4 regions of the Mesorhizobium sp. AR10 genome follow, and region 1 is predicted to be linked to each of the others. Evidence: riboswitches for the same ligand, from Rfam matches in the RefSeq annotation. Region 1 holds a riboswitch; each other region holds the start of a gene.
What was found. A riboswitch is a leader RNA that binds a small molecule or an ion and turns the genes downstream of it on or off. The one in region 1 is predicted to bind cobalamin.

Region 1 (3,339 bases):
CCGGTGTCGTCGCGCAGCACGACGATTTCCTGCGTGCCGATGCGGAATGTCTTGAAAGCCAGCGGTTGCGCGAGATCGGCCTCGCGGCAGACCAGCAGCCAGCTTTTGTACCAGATGGCGTCGAGATCCCGCTGATGGGCCGCGATATCCCAATAGGCCGATGATGGCAGCGTCGGTTCGGCTCTGGTCAGGCCGTTATAGGGATCGTGCTCGCTCGGGCTGGGTTGCATGACAGGCTTCCTCCGATGTGCCAGCCGACACCCCGGCAAATCGTTTGTCAATCAACCCCCCGGCATTGCCGGTTTCGGGCGCGGCGCATAATCATGCGGCAGAAACGGGATTTGGGAACGTGGCCGCACGACAGATGTCGCTTACGCCGGAATTGGTCGCGCGCTGCTGGCGCGAAGTTGAAGATGCCGGGCCTGACCCGGATGCGGCGCATCTGGACGATGGTGACTATGACGCAATGCTGGACGAGCTGCAGGCTGCACTCCCCGCCACCGAGCCGCTATGGCTGTTCGGCTACGGCTCGCTGATCTGGAAACCTGAAATCGACCATGTCGAGGAACGTGTCGCTGTCGCGCGCGGCTGGCACCGATCCTTTTGCATGAACATGACGCGCTGGCGCGGCACCAAGGAGTGCCCCGGCCTGATGATGGCTCTCGATCGTGGCGGGCAGTGCAAGGGCGTGGCCTTTCGGCTGGCCGACGGTGACCGGCGGCAGCAGCTAGGCAAGCTTTTGCGGCGCGAAGTGACGCTGAAGCCGACAAGCTACCATCCCCGCCTGCTGAGGCTGGCGAGTAACTGCGGGCCGTTGCGGGCGCTGGCTTTCGTCATCAACCGCAACGGCACTACCTATGCCGGCCCGCTCGACGACCATGAGGTCGTGGAAAGACTGGCCGTGTCCTGCGGGCATTGGGGATCGGGCGCCGACTACCTCTACAATACGGTGAAAAACCTGGAGGAGCGCGGCATTCACGACCGCCATCTGTGGCGGCTGCAGCGGCTTGTTGCCGAGCGGATCGCGGTGTCTGAGGCCTCAGGCAGAGTGGCGCATTCACGCTGGTAATGGGCGGATTTTGGTTTGCCGGATGCGACAATTCTGCCTATAGTCGCGACTGTCGTCGGTTCCGTTGGGACCTAAGAGGGAATGCGGTGCGGGCTGACTTGTTGCCCAATGCCGTGGCTGCCCCCGCAACTGTGTGCGGTAGTCCTCTCCATATGCCACTGAAGATTTTCTTCGGGAAGGTGGGGAAGGGCGCTGATCCGCGAGCCAGGAGACCTGCCGGCGACAGGGACAGTGATTTCTGTGCCCTCGGGTGGAGGGCGAAAGGACAAGATATGAATACCGCTTCCATCTCTCTCGGCGCTTCAGCTTCCTCGCAGTCGCGCTTCATGCAGCTCGCACTCGCTGCATTTCTCGGCATCTTCGTCGTCGGGGGTGTTGGCTTCTCGCATATCGAAGCGGTTCACAATGCCGCCCACGACTATCGCCATTCGATGGCATTCCCCTGCCACTGACGAGGATCTGACATCATGAACCTGTTTCGCAACGTCGTGTTCATCGCGGCGATCGCCGGGCTTGTGGCTGGCGTCGTTCTCGCCTGCCTGCAGGCCTATGCCACCGTGCCGCTCATTCTCAAGGCGGAAGTCTACGAACAGGCCGGCGGCGGCCATGAGCACGCCGCCGCGCCAGCGGCACCAGCCGCCAACGCCACCGACACCAATGCCATGAGCACCGCCGCACCGGCGCCGGCCGAGGCGGCCGCACCGGCGGAGGAGGAAGGCTGGGCGCCGGCCGACGGCTTCGAGCGCTTCGCCTTCAGTGTCGCCGCCAACATCGTCACCGGCATCGGCTTCGCGCTGATCCTGGTCGCGGTTTCCGAGTTCGCCGGCGGCATTGGCACCTGGCGCCAGGGCGTGTTCTGGGGCCTGGCCGGCTTTGCCGTGTTCACGCTGGCACCGGGCCTTGGCCTGCCGCCCGAACTGCCGGCAATGCCGGCGGCCGACCTCACCCAGCGCCAGATCTGGTGGACGGCAACGGTGGTGGCGACCGCGGCAGGTCTTGGCCTGATCGCCTTCCGCAAATCGCTGCCGCTGGCGATCCTGGCGGTGGCGTTGATCGTGGCGCCGCATATCGTCGGCGCGCCGCAGCCCGATAGTTTCGAGACACCGATTCCGGAAGGCCTGCACCATCAGTTCGTGGTGGCGGTGACGGTGACCAATCTGTTGTTCTGGCTGGTACTCGGCGCGGTCGTCGGCGTGGTGCGCGGACGCTTTACCGGCACGGCGACCAGCCTGCGCAACAGCTTTGCCTGATCGCGCTGCCCTTCGCGGGGGATTGACCTTCATCATCGGCGGTGCGCGCTCCGGCAAGAGCGCGCACGCCGAAAAACTGGTGACAGCCGGTGCTGCGCCGTGGACCTATATCGCGACCGCTGAAGCCTATGACGACGAGATGCGCCAGCGCATCGCGCTGCATCGGGCGCGGCGCGGCGAGGGCTGGACGACCGTCGATGCGCCACTCGATCTTGCGGGCGAGATCGCGGCGCTGCCTGAGGGCAGACCTGTCCTCGTCGACTGCCTGACGCTGTGGCTGACCAACCATATGCTGGCCGATCATGATCTTGAGTCCGAATGCCTGAGGCTGGCAGATGTGCTGTCGCGACCGCGTGGACCGTGGTTCGTGGTTTCCAACGAAGTCGGCCAGGGCATCGTGCCCGACAATGCGCTGGCAAGACGCTTTCGCGATGTTGCCGGCCGGCTCAACCAGCAGGTCGCGGCAATAGCCGATACAGTGCTGCTGATGGTAGCGGGGCTGCCGCTCAAGGTGAAGTGACATGGCTGACAGCAAACACATCGACGGCAAGGACGAAGAACGCCACCGCGCCAAGATGGCCAAGCGCAAGGCGGTGCAGGACGCCGAGGTGGCGGCCAAGACGGTTGAGAAGGGGCTGCTGATCGTCAACACCGGGCCCGGCAAGGGCAAGACCACCGCCGCCTTCGGCCTGGCGCTGAGAATGCTCGGCTATGGCAAGCGCATCGGCGTCGTGCAGTTCATCAAGGGCAAATGGCATACGGGCGAGAAGGACGCCTTTGCCGCTTTCGGTGACCGCGTCGTCTGGCACACTATGGGCGAGGGGTTCACCTGGGAGACGCAGGATCTGAAGCGCGACATTGCGGCGGCCGAGGCGGCCTGGGCCAAGGTGCTCGAACTGATGGCCGACCCTTCGATCAGCCTGCTGGTGCTCGACGAATTGAACATCGCGCTACGCTACGACTATCTCGATATCGACAAGGTGGTTGCCGCACTGACGGCGCGGCGCGAGGGTCTGCATG
Region 2 (3,339 bases), 2.8 Mb from region 1:
TCACCACGCCGGCTTCAGCAAAGGGTGCCGCGGTGAGCTTTGGCGTGCGGCCGGAGGATCTGGTGATCGCCACCGGCGCGGACTACCTCTTCGAGGGCAAGGTGGACTATGTCGAGCAGCTCGGCGAGGTTCAGCTCATCTATATCGACATCGGCCGTGCCGACCTGCCGCTGGTGACCAAGCTGCCCGGCAATGTCGAGGTCAAGCGTGGCACGACGCTGCGGCTGAGCGCGGATGCCGGAGACCTCCATATCTTCGATGCCGACGGACATTCCTTCGCACTCCACAATGCGGAAGCAAAAGCGGCCTGAGGCCGTCCGGTTCGGATCACATCCGGATCAAAAAAAGAGCGGCGGGCCGGGCCCGCCGCTCTTTTTTCTGGATGTCGACTTCGGCTGTTAGTGGCCGAAGAGGTTCCGGTCGCTGCCCTGCGGAGCGGACTTCTGGACGTCGTCCGACGAGTTGAGCAGCTTGTAGACCGGCGAGCCGGTGTCGCGCACCGAAGACGTCTGCGTGTTGTCGACGTTTACGGTCGCCTGCTTGTTGATGTCGGTCCCGCCAACATTGTCGTTGCGGGCATAGGCGCTGCCGGCGGCAATCAAAAGGGCGGCGGCAGTAAGAGCAATCTTCTTCATTTCAAGTCTCCTGAATTTTCCAGCACAGTGGCGGGCAATCCCGCCGCTGTGCCGGGATCGGCTTAGTTATTGCCGAAGAGGTTACGGTCGCTGCCCTGAACGATGGGCTGCTTGTCAGTCTGAGCCGATTTCTGAACGGAAGCCGTGTACGAGCTGTCGACAGCCGGGGCGGCCTGGTTGGCGCCGTTGGAGCCATAGTTGTCGCTACCGGCAAAGGCGCTGCCGGTGATGGCCAGAACGGCGGCGGCAGCAAGAACAATATTCTTCATTTTAAGTACTCCTTTGATTTCTGAATTCCGCCAAGGCGGCGGGACAAACCCGCCGTCCGTTGGAGATCGGCTGTTAGTTGTTGCCGAAGAGGTTACGGTCGCTGCCCTGAACGACGGGCTGCTTGTCAGCGTGCGCCGACTTCTGAATGGAAGCCGTGTACGAGCTGTCAACCGTGGTGGCTGGCTGGTTGGCACCGTTGGACCCATAATGGTCACTGCCACCAGCAAAGGCGCTGCCGGTGATGGCCAGAACGGCGACGGCAGTAAGAGCGATCTTTTTCATTTTTAGTACTCCAGTATCTTAGTTCGTCAGTCCGTCTAGCGGCGTGTCTTGGAAGGAAATCGCGTCGTTCGGACAGCCCCGATGTGGGAGGGGCCAGCGCCGGTTTCCAATCACGAACTTGTTCCGCGTGGACCAAGACTCTGCACCTTGAAATTGTGCCAAAGCCTCCTACACCTTCTGTTTTAATAAATGATATCAAACGGTTATACTATTCGACCCATGGCCCAGCTGACGAATTTGCAAACCAGCGTTCACACCGTCCTGCACGCTCTGTCAACAGAAACGAACCGTTCGGTTCGATTTTAGAAGCAGCTAATAGTCACTTTTCGAAACTGCTACCATTTTTTAACCCTGTCGCAGGTCGAATCCGATCCGCGAAGCGACGGGCTATAGCCGGCGAAAGCGGAGGGCCTCCGCCGCGAAACCTTGGCCGGTGCGTTTTCAGATATGGTGTCGCGCCGCATGGATGCGATGTCGCTTTCGTGCCGATGGCGCGCCCGCTGTCGTGATTAGATGATGTCATCTCAGGTGCCACTTCGTGACGACGGGCGGAGAATTGGGAAGCCGGTCAGATTCCGGCGCTGCCCCCGCAACGGTGGTGGAGTTCAAGTCGCAACGGGAGACCACTGGGCCGCAAGCCTGGGAAGGTGTCGCGATCGTCCGCAAGGACACTCCAGAGCCCGGAAACCAGCCCGAGGTGATTGAACTCGACTGATCGCGGTGGGCGGTCAAGAGGTGGATGGTGCATGCCCGGCCTTATCGCCGGACTGCGACCGGTCTTTCCTCCATCACCACCAAGTTCAGTCCTTGAAAGATGAGGACAGGACATGGATGTGCGCACTGACATGCTGAGGCTTTTGCACAGCCGCAGGGAAGGCTATTCGCTCGAGCAGCCCTTCTACACCGATCGCGACTACTTCAAGCTCGACATGGAGCTGATCTGGTATCGCGACTGGCTGTTCATCGGCCATGATTGCGAATTGCCGAAGCCTGGCAGCTACATCACCGCCCAGATCGGCGATTATCCAGTGGTGCTGGTGCGCGACCAGCAAGGCAAGATCAACGCCTTCCACAATTCCTGCCGCCACCGCGGCAGCCGCGTTTGCAACAGTGAGAAGGGCACGGCGGCGAAGCTGGTCTGCCCTTACCATCAGTGGACCTACGAACTGGACGGCCGGCTGTTGTTCGCACGGCAGATGGCGGACGGGTTCGACAGGAGCCAGTTCAGCCTGAAGCCGGTGGCTTGCGAAAGCGTCGGCGGCTACATCTTCATCTGCCTGGCCAAGGAGCCGGCGGACTTCGCGCCGATGCGCACCATGATCGAGCCTTATTTGTTGCCGCACCGGCTGCGCGAGGCAAAGGTCGCCTTCGAATCGACCATCGTCGAGAAGGGCAATTGGAAGCTCGTCTGGGAGAACAACCGCGAGTGCTACCATTGTGCCGGCAACCATCCGGAGCTCTGCAAGACATTCCCGGAAGCGCCGACCGTGACCGGCGTCAATGGCGCCGACAGCGACCCGGAAATGCTGGCGCATTGGGCGAAATGCGAGGCGGCGGGCTTGCCGAGCAAATTCCGTATCGATCCCGCCGGACAGTTTCGCGCCACCCGCGCGCCGCTACTGCGCGATGCCGTCAGCTACACGATGACGGGAAAGCGCGCCGTGAAGAGAAACCTTTCCGACAGCGTTGCCACCGACCGCATCGGCTCGCTGCTGCTCTATCACTATCCGACGACCTGGAACCACATCCTCGGCGATCATGCCGTCACCTTCCGGGTGCTGCCGATCAGCGCCACTGAAACGGCAGTGACGACGAAATGGCTCATCCACAAGGATGCGGTCGAAGGCGTCGACTACGACCTTGCCGAACTCACCCATGTCTGGACCGAGACCAACGATCAGGACCGCCGCATCGTCGAGGAGAACGCCTTCGGTATCCTGTCGCCGGCCTATGAACCCGGCCCCTATTCGGAGCTGCATGAGGGCGGTGTCATCCAGTTCGTAGACTGGTATGCCCGCTTCATCGAGCCGCGCCTTGCCGAAGGCGGCCGGCCCGCACTGCGTAGCGTCGCCTGAGAAAGGGTAAAGGGATGAATGCGATGACGGATCTCGGGCTCTACCGCCATCTCGACGAGATGGCGCCTTGGAACGAC
Region 3 (3,339 bases), on a different replicon from region 1:
GGGAATGGCGGCAGGCCGAGCGTGCCAGCCTGGACTCTGGAACGCTGGGCAAATGCGCTCTTTCGTTGCTTCATGGCGTCGTCGATGCTGATGATCCGTCCCTCAACGAGCGGATCATGGACCTTTGTGGACGTTGCGCGCGCGGCGGCCGCCTCGGCAGAAGCTTTCAATGCGCCTGCTGCGGCCTCCCTGCCTTCCGACAAGGCCTGGGCCAGCACGACCAGCTCATCGATCTTCTGGGCCGCGAATGCCAGCCAGGATCTGACGTCCACATCGAGCGCGGTCTCCATCCGCAGGTCGATCGGCACATGAAGCATCGAGCAGGAAGGCGCGATCTCGACACGGTCCAGGGGCCAGCCTGCGACGATCGGCTTGATGCGGTCGAGAATCGCAGGCAGGTTCGCGCGCCAGACGTTGCGGCCGTCGATCAAGCCAAGCGAGAGCACCAGATCCTTCGGTGTGAGCCGACCTACCGTCTCCAACTGCTCGGGAGCGCGCACGAGATCGAGATGCAGGCCCGCCACGGGCAGAGAAATCGCGGTCTCGAGGTTGTCTCCCAGCGGTCCGAAATAGGTAGCCAGCATGATCTTCAACTCGGGCGCGGCTTTCGACAGCTGGCCGTAGGCGAACTCGAACGCAGCTCGTTCGTTCGGGTTAAGATCGAGCACAAGCGCTGGCTCATCAATCTGCACCCAGTCGGCTCCCGAGAGCTTTAGCCTGCGCAGGAGTTGCTCGTATACAGGCAGCAGCCGCGGCAGGAGCGCTATCGGATTGAAACCTTCGGCAGGTGATTTTGCCAGCTTGAGGAAGGTGACCGGTCCAAGGATGACTGGGCGTGTGTGAATATCGAGGGCTTTGGCTTCGAGGAAGTGGTCGACCGGTTTCGCAGACAAGAGGGCGAAGGTCTGATCGTCGGTCAGCTCCGGCACCATGAAGTGATAGTTAGTGTCGAACCATTTGGTCATTTCCATCGCGGTTAAGCGGTGCCCCTGAGCCGCATGCTCGTGGCCGGCATGTCCACAACCCGCGGTCTTTCGCGAAGTAGATGTCGAGTGGGACCTCGCCGCCCTTCCAACCGTAGCGGGATGGCACGGCACCGACCATGGCCGCGGTGTCGAGCACATGGTCGTAGAGTGAGAAGTCGTTCGACGGGATTTTTGATACGCCGCGATCTTGCTGCTCCCTCCAACTGGCGGCACGGAGGGCCTTCGCCGTCGTCAGAAGGTCGGCAGCGGAAGATTTTCCGGACCAGTAGCTTTCAAGCGCGAATTTCAGTTCTCGCCTGCGACCGATACGCGGCATACCGAGCGTTGCTACAGGAATCTGCTGAGTGATGGTCATGTCATACCCCGATGGTCGGGCGTGGGGACAAGGAAGGCGCTAGCAGGCCGGCACGAACGCCGGGCTGACCGCGACCATCGAGACACCCCGCCCGTGGACGTTGCTCGCCGTGGCAGGTCTCCTGGCTCGCGGGTCATAACCTCTTCCCGTCTTCCCGAGGCTTTTTGCCTCAGTGACATTGGGCGGTGGGCTCGCCGCTAACAGTTGCGGGGGCAGCGCCGGCATCGCACCGGCTTCCCTCTTAGCTCCGCTGCGGCAGTGCCGTACGGAGAACCACGACACGCAGATAATCACAGTAGTCTACTCTCTTGTCAATACCGCATAAAGAAATGTTTATGTGGTTATGTGATTGCGTCTTTGACTTGTGGGCAATGTTGCCCAAAATCGCTTGGATCGTTATCGTCAGCTGTTGCCTTCCAGGCGCTCCCCGGCAGGCGTGGATGCCGATAAGGGGCCGGCAAATCAGCCAATCACATGATCCCGGCTCTTGAGCGACTTGCGGCAGGCGTCGGCGTCGTGATGATCAAGATCCTGGACTGCTACCGGCAGGTGTCGTCAAAGTTCTGAATTTCGGCAACTTGAAACACAGCGGAAAACCGGCGGATGCGCGTGCGACATTTTGATTTATCCGCCCTCGCCTGGACCGCCTGCATAAGGGGGAGGTGAGCAGCTACTCCTCGAGATGTCCGCCTGACGCAACCCCGCCTGTTCAGCCTCGCGGCGCAGGTTCTGGCGCGGGCGCGGGCCGATCTGCTGGATCACCAATCCAGCCGCCAGTGAGCCAAGGTCGCCGCAGGTCTTGAGGTCGCGGCCTTGCGTGTAGCCATGCAGGAAACCGGCGGCATAGAGGTCGCCGGCGCCTGTCGTGTCGACCAGTTCCCTGATCGCGGTCGCCTGGATAACCACGGTCTCGTCGCCGCGCACGATGACCGAGCCTTTTTCCGAGCGGGTCACGGCGGCAATCCGGCAATCCTTGCGGATCTGCGCCAGCGCCTCGTCGAACGACGATGTCTGGTAGAGCGACTTGATCTCGTGGCTGTTGGCGAAAACGATGTCGACGGTGCCGGAGCGCATCAGGTCGAGGAACTCGTCGCGGTAGCGGTCGACGCAGAACGAATCCGAAAGTGTCATGGACACTTCGCGGCCGGCCGCGTGCGCCAGTTTCGCCGTCTGCCGGATCGCTTCCTTGGCGCGCGGCGGGTCCCACAGATAGCCCTCGAAATAGGTGACCTTGGCGCCAGAGGCCTTGTCGGCCTCGACATCCTCCGGCCCGAGCTCGACGCAGGCGCCGAGATAGGTGTTCATCGAGCGTTCGCCGTCGGGGGTGACGAAGATCATCGAGCGCGCCGTCGGCGGCTCGCCCTTGAGCGGCCTGGTGTCGAAGGCGACGCCCTGCGCATGGATGTCGTGCGCGTAGATATCGCCCAGCGCATCGTTCGAAACCTTGCCGAAGAAGGCGGCGCGGCCGCCGAAGGAGGCGACGCCGGCCGCCGTGTTGCCGGCGCTGCCGCCGGACGCCTCGATCGCCGGGCCCATGCGGCTGTAGAGCAATTCGGCGCGCCGGGTGTCGATGAGGTTCATCGCGCCCTTGATGATGCCGTTGGTCTCGAGGAATTCCTCGTCGCACTGGGCGATGATGTCGACAATGGCATTGCCGATGCAAAGCACGTCATAATCCGGCATCAATGTCTCCGCTCAACGGTCCGCTTGGAATGGACTTTCCGCATGGCGATCGATCCGGCGTCGGCCCTTGCGCGCCGGCGAGTCCCGCCTCGCGCCGCAAGTCGTCCGCTCTGTCCGTCCTCTCCCAGGTGAACTCAGGTTCTTCGCGGCCGAAGTGCCCGTACGTAGCGGTCTTGCGGTATATCGGGCGCAAGAGATCAAGCATCTTGATAATGCCCTTCGGTCTGAGATCGAACAGCTCAAGAATGAGCCGCTCGATCCTTTCTTCCACGATCTTCGCGGTCCCGAACGTGTTGACCAGGACAGACACCGGAG
Region 4 (3,339 bases), 1.3 Mb from region 1:
TATCATGGCACTCGGGATGGCGAATTTGCCGGCGGTGAACGGCTTGTCTTCGCCGGAATCGTAGAGAAACACCCGCGTTCCCTTGTGTTCGCCGACCTTGGCCGTGATGTCGGCCAGTTGCGTTTTCCAGCCCGAGACGAGCTTTTCGGCTTGGCCTTCCTTGCCGAAGATCTTGCCCAGTTTTTCGACGTCGCCATAGAGCAGGTCCATCGAGGCGGCGGGGCGGTCCTTGTCGAGATGGACGCAGCTTTCCGTCAGTACCAGCGTCTTGATGCCGTGCGGGGCCAGCGTGTCGGGTGTCACCTCGCCGCCGGGCTTCATGCCGTAGTACCAGCCGGCGAAGAAGAAATCGGGCTCTACCGCGACGAGGTTTTCGAGCGTCGGGTACTTTGGCGCCAGTTCCGGGATGGAGCCCTGCTCGGCCTTGAATTCGGGACCGACCTTGTACCAGCCGGTGATGCCGGTCAGACCGACGATCGACGGCTGCAGCTTCAGCGCAAAGGCCATCTCGGCCATGTTCAAATCGTGGATGACGGCGCGCTTTGGCGCCGCATCGAAGGTCAGCGGCGTGCCGCAACTGTCGACGGTGACCGGGAAGGCGAAGGCGGTCGAAGCCAGCAATGAGAAGGCAAGAGACAGGGCGAGGCGTTTCACGGGCGGTGCTCCTTTGTTGAACGAGTTATTGATCAGGATGGCGACGAGGTGCGGTTTGGAATGTCGAAGATCGTGAGTTCGCGGTCTTCAGTCGGATGGCGCAGCCGCAATACGTCGACGCCGAAAATCTCGCGGATCAGCTGCTGGGTCAGCGCCTCGTTCGGTGCGGCAAGCGCGTGCAGGCGGGCCCGGCTCATCACCGCGACCCGGGTGGCAAATGGCGCCACCAGCGACAGATCATGCAGCACCGCAATCACCGTCATGCCGAACCCGGCCACCAGTTCAAGAAGCTCGCTGCGGGCGCGCGGATCGAGATGGTTGGTCGGCTCGTCGAGGAACAGGATTCTCGGCTGCTGGGCGATGGCGCGCGCCAGCTGGGCGCGCTGGCGCTCGCCGCCGGACAGCGAGCCGACGGTGCGGCCAAGCAGCGGCAGCAGGCCGGTTCTGCGAAGCGCGTCGACGACAATGTCGCGGTCCTCGTGCCTGCGGCGCAGGCCGGCATGCGGGACCCGGCCGAGCTCGACATAGTCGATCACGGCAAGCCGCGGGTCAGGCTGATCGGTCTGGCCGACGACGGCGATGTGCAGCGCGCGCTCGGCGGTCGAAATCCTGTCCAGGCGGCGGCCGAGAAACCGCACCTCGCCTGTGCTTGGCTGCAGCGCGCCGGACAGCATGCGCAGCAGCGTCGTCTTGCCGGCGCCATTGGGGCCGATGATGGCAAGGCGATCGCCCGCCGCCACCGAAAGGCTGACCGCATGGACCAGGTGCTGGCCATTCGCCGTCACAGTCAGTTCGCGTGCTTCGAGAAGGCGCGCGGTCATCGCTTGCTCCCCGACGGATTGCCCGGGATGCGCGCCAGTGTCTTGCCCGCCAGTCCAGCCGGACGCTGTCCGGAGTTGCACCAGCCGTCAGCAAGCGAGCGGTAGAGCTTCGCAAATTCGATGAGATCGGCGGCATCGACCCCGGCGTCGATGGAGCCGAAGAGATAGGAGGCTTTGCCATCCGCCTGGAAGGCGACGGTCAGCGGCCGCGCGCAGCCCGCCATGCAGTCGATGGCTTCGACCGCATAGTCCGGAGCGCTCTCGTCAGGCGCCGAGAGCCGGGCCGCCAAATCGGCGCACAGCTCTTCGCCTGACCTGACCCCGGTCACGAGATCGCGGCAAAGCGTGCACACAATGATGCGATGGAGTGCCTTTGAGGCGTCCAACTTTTCCGTCACTTTCCAAAACTGGCGACGGAAGGATGCCCTGGCAAATCGGCCGACAAGACCGAAATCCACGTCTCCTCCCGGCACACCCCGTCCGGTCAACTCATGCTGATGGCAGGTCTCCTGGCTCGCGGGTCTTTGCGCCATCCTGCCTTCCCAGCCTTGCCGGCCAGTGGCTTTTCGGATTTTGCTCGCCGCTTACAGTTGCGGGGGCAGCCACGGCCTCGACCCGAAGCGGGTCTCACCGTGTTCCCTTTTCACCCCTCGCCTTTCGACTCGGGGACCATCATTTTTCCACCCTAGATTTCACCCGACTGCGTCGCAATGATTTTTTGATCGAGCTTGCAGGCTTCGGTTCGCTTCGACATGATTATGTAATAACATAACGTATCAAGTGCCGTCGCATGCTGTCAACACCAGCGGCCAATGTTCCAGCTTCAATTTCCCTCGATGCCCACTTCCAGGCGCGTCGACAGGCCGGCGCGTTGGCGGTCGGGCGCCAAAAGCATCGGAAAATTTTCAGAATCCGATCGGGATTTCACGCGCCTGAGAGTCCAATAAGATCGTGCTGGTGAGGAAGGGTGCTGGTCTCTGAGAACGGACAACGCTCCTTGCAATCGCATATCAAGCGCCCGGTTCTTCTCCAGCCAACGGGATCTTCGGCTGCTACGCCCTTCCCCGGCGCAGGCCGCAACATTGGTTATGGAGACAACATGACACTCTTCCACCACAGGCGAGGAAAGCATCGTCTCGTCGCCGCATCCGTGGCTGCACTTGCCTGCGCCGCAGCGGTCGTCTGGTATGGCGCAAAGGGCGAGGCCGCGGCGGTCGAACCGGACGTGCCCGAAGCCAAGCTTGTCAGGGCCATGGCAGTGAAACCTGCGCCGCAGGCCGATGAGCGCATCGCCATCGGCGAAGTCCGGCCGCAGCGCGAAAGCGACCTCGGGTTCCGGCTGTCCGGCAAGCTGGTGCAGCGCATGGCAGAAGTCGGCCAGTCGGTCCGCAAGGGTGAGGTGATCGCCCGCATCGAAGACCAGGACTATCGCAACCGGCTGCGCAGCGCCGAGGCCGACGTCGCCGCCGCGCAGGCAGTGCTCGTCGAAGCAAGTGCGGCCGAGGCCCGCATCGGAGCCCTTCTCGCCAAGGGCTTTGCGACACGGGCCAACTACGATGCGACGCTGAAGAGCCTGCGTTCGGCCGAAGCAAAGCTGGACTCGGCAAGGATCGGCTTCGAAATGGCCAAGGACCAGCTCGCCTATACCGAGCTGCATGCCGATTTCGACGGCGTGGTGACGGCGACCGGCGCTGAAGCCGGCCAGGTCGTCAATGCCGGGCAGATGGTGGTGCGGGTCGCCGACCCTGCTGCCCGCGACGCCGTCTTCGCCATCGCCGAAGCAGCCTTCTCCAATGGCGGGGATGCAAGGCAGCCCCTTGAAATCAAGGTCTCCCTGCTGAGCAATCCAGCGATCGCGACAATC

Region 2: another riboswitch for cobalamin. It lies ahead of LHFGNBLO_RS06615 (aromatic ring-hydroxylating oxygenase subunit alpha); the one in region 1 lies ahead of LHFGNBLO_RS20255 (CbtB domain-containing protein).
Region 3: another riboswitch for cobalamin. It lies ahead of metE (5-methyltetrahydropteroyltriglutamate--homocysteine S-methyltransferase); the one in region 1 lies ahead of LHFGNBLO_RS20255 (CbtB domain-containing protein).
Region 4: another riboswitch for cobalamin. It lies ahead of LHFGNBLO_RS26615 (DUF1636 family protein); the one in region 1 lies ahead of LHFGNBLO_RS20255 (CbtB domain-containing protein).

The regions. Positions count from the first base shown of each region.
Region 1 is NZ_CP080524.1:3,471,261-3,474,599, forward strand. It holds gene LHFGNBLO_RS20245 (aromatic ring-hydroxylating oxygenase subunit alpha) at 1-230, opposite strand, end outside; gene LHFGNBLO_RS20250 (gamma-glutamylcyclotransferase) at 350-1,069, shown strand; cobalamin riboswitch at 1,109-1,305, shown strand; gene LHFGNBLO_RS20255 (CbtB domain-containing protein) at 1,342-1,521, shown strand; gene LHFGNBLO_RS20260 (CbtA family protein) at 1,537-2,319, shown strand; gene cobU (bifunctional adenosylcobinamide kinase/adenosylcobinamide-phosphate guanylyltransferase) at 2,342-2,839, shown strand; gene cobO (cob(I)yrinic acid a,c-diamide adenosyltransferase) at 2,841-3,339, shown strand, end outside.
Region 2 is NZ_CP080524.1:680,325-683,663, forward strand. It holds gene LHFGNBLO_RS06595 (ABC transporter ATP-binding protein) at 1-311, shown strand, start outside; gene LHFGNBLO_RS06600 (DUF680 domain-containing protein) at 399-635, opposite strand; gene LHFGNBLO_RS06605 (DUF680 domain-containing protein) at 698-904, opposite strand; gene LHFGNBLO_RS06610 (DUF680 domain-containing protein) at 978-1,187, opposite strand; cobalamin riboswitch at 1,697-1,898, shown strand; gene LHFGNBLO_RS06615 (aromatic ring-hydroxylating oxygenase subunit alpha) at 2,015-3,262, shown strand; gene LHFGNBLO_RS06620 (hybrid-cluster NAD(P)-dependent oxidoreductase) at 3,286-3,339, shown strand, end outside.
Region 3 is NZ_CP080523.1:575,101-578,439, forward strand. It holds partial or broken gene metE (5-methyltetrahydropteroyltriglutamate--homocysteine S-methyltransferase) at 1-1,341, opposite strand, end outside; cobalamin riboswitch at 1,435-1,634, opposite strand; partial or broken gene LHFGNBLO_RS02720 (adenosine kinase) at 2,038-3,024, opposite strand; partial or broken gene metK (methionine adenosyltransferase) at 3,104-3,339, opposite strand, start outside.
Region 4 is NZ_CP080524.1:4,754,316-4,757,654, forward strand. It holds gene LHFGNBLO_RS26605 (ABC transporter substrate-binding protein) at 1-654, opposite strand, end outside; gene LHFGNBLO_RS26610 (ABC transporter ATP-binding protein) at 687-1,475, opposite strand; gene LHFGNBLO_RS26615 (DUF1636 family protein) at 1,472-1,933, opposite strand; cobalamin riboswitch at 1,957-2,164, opposite strand; gene LHFGNBLO_RS26620 (efflux RND transporter periplasmic adaptor subunit) at 2,575-3,339, shown strand, end outside.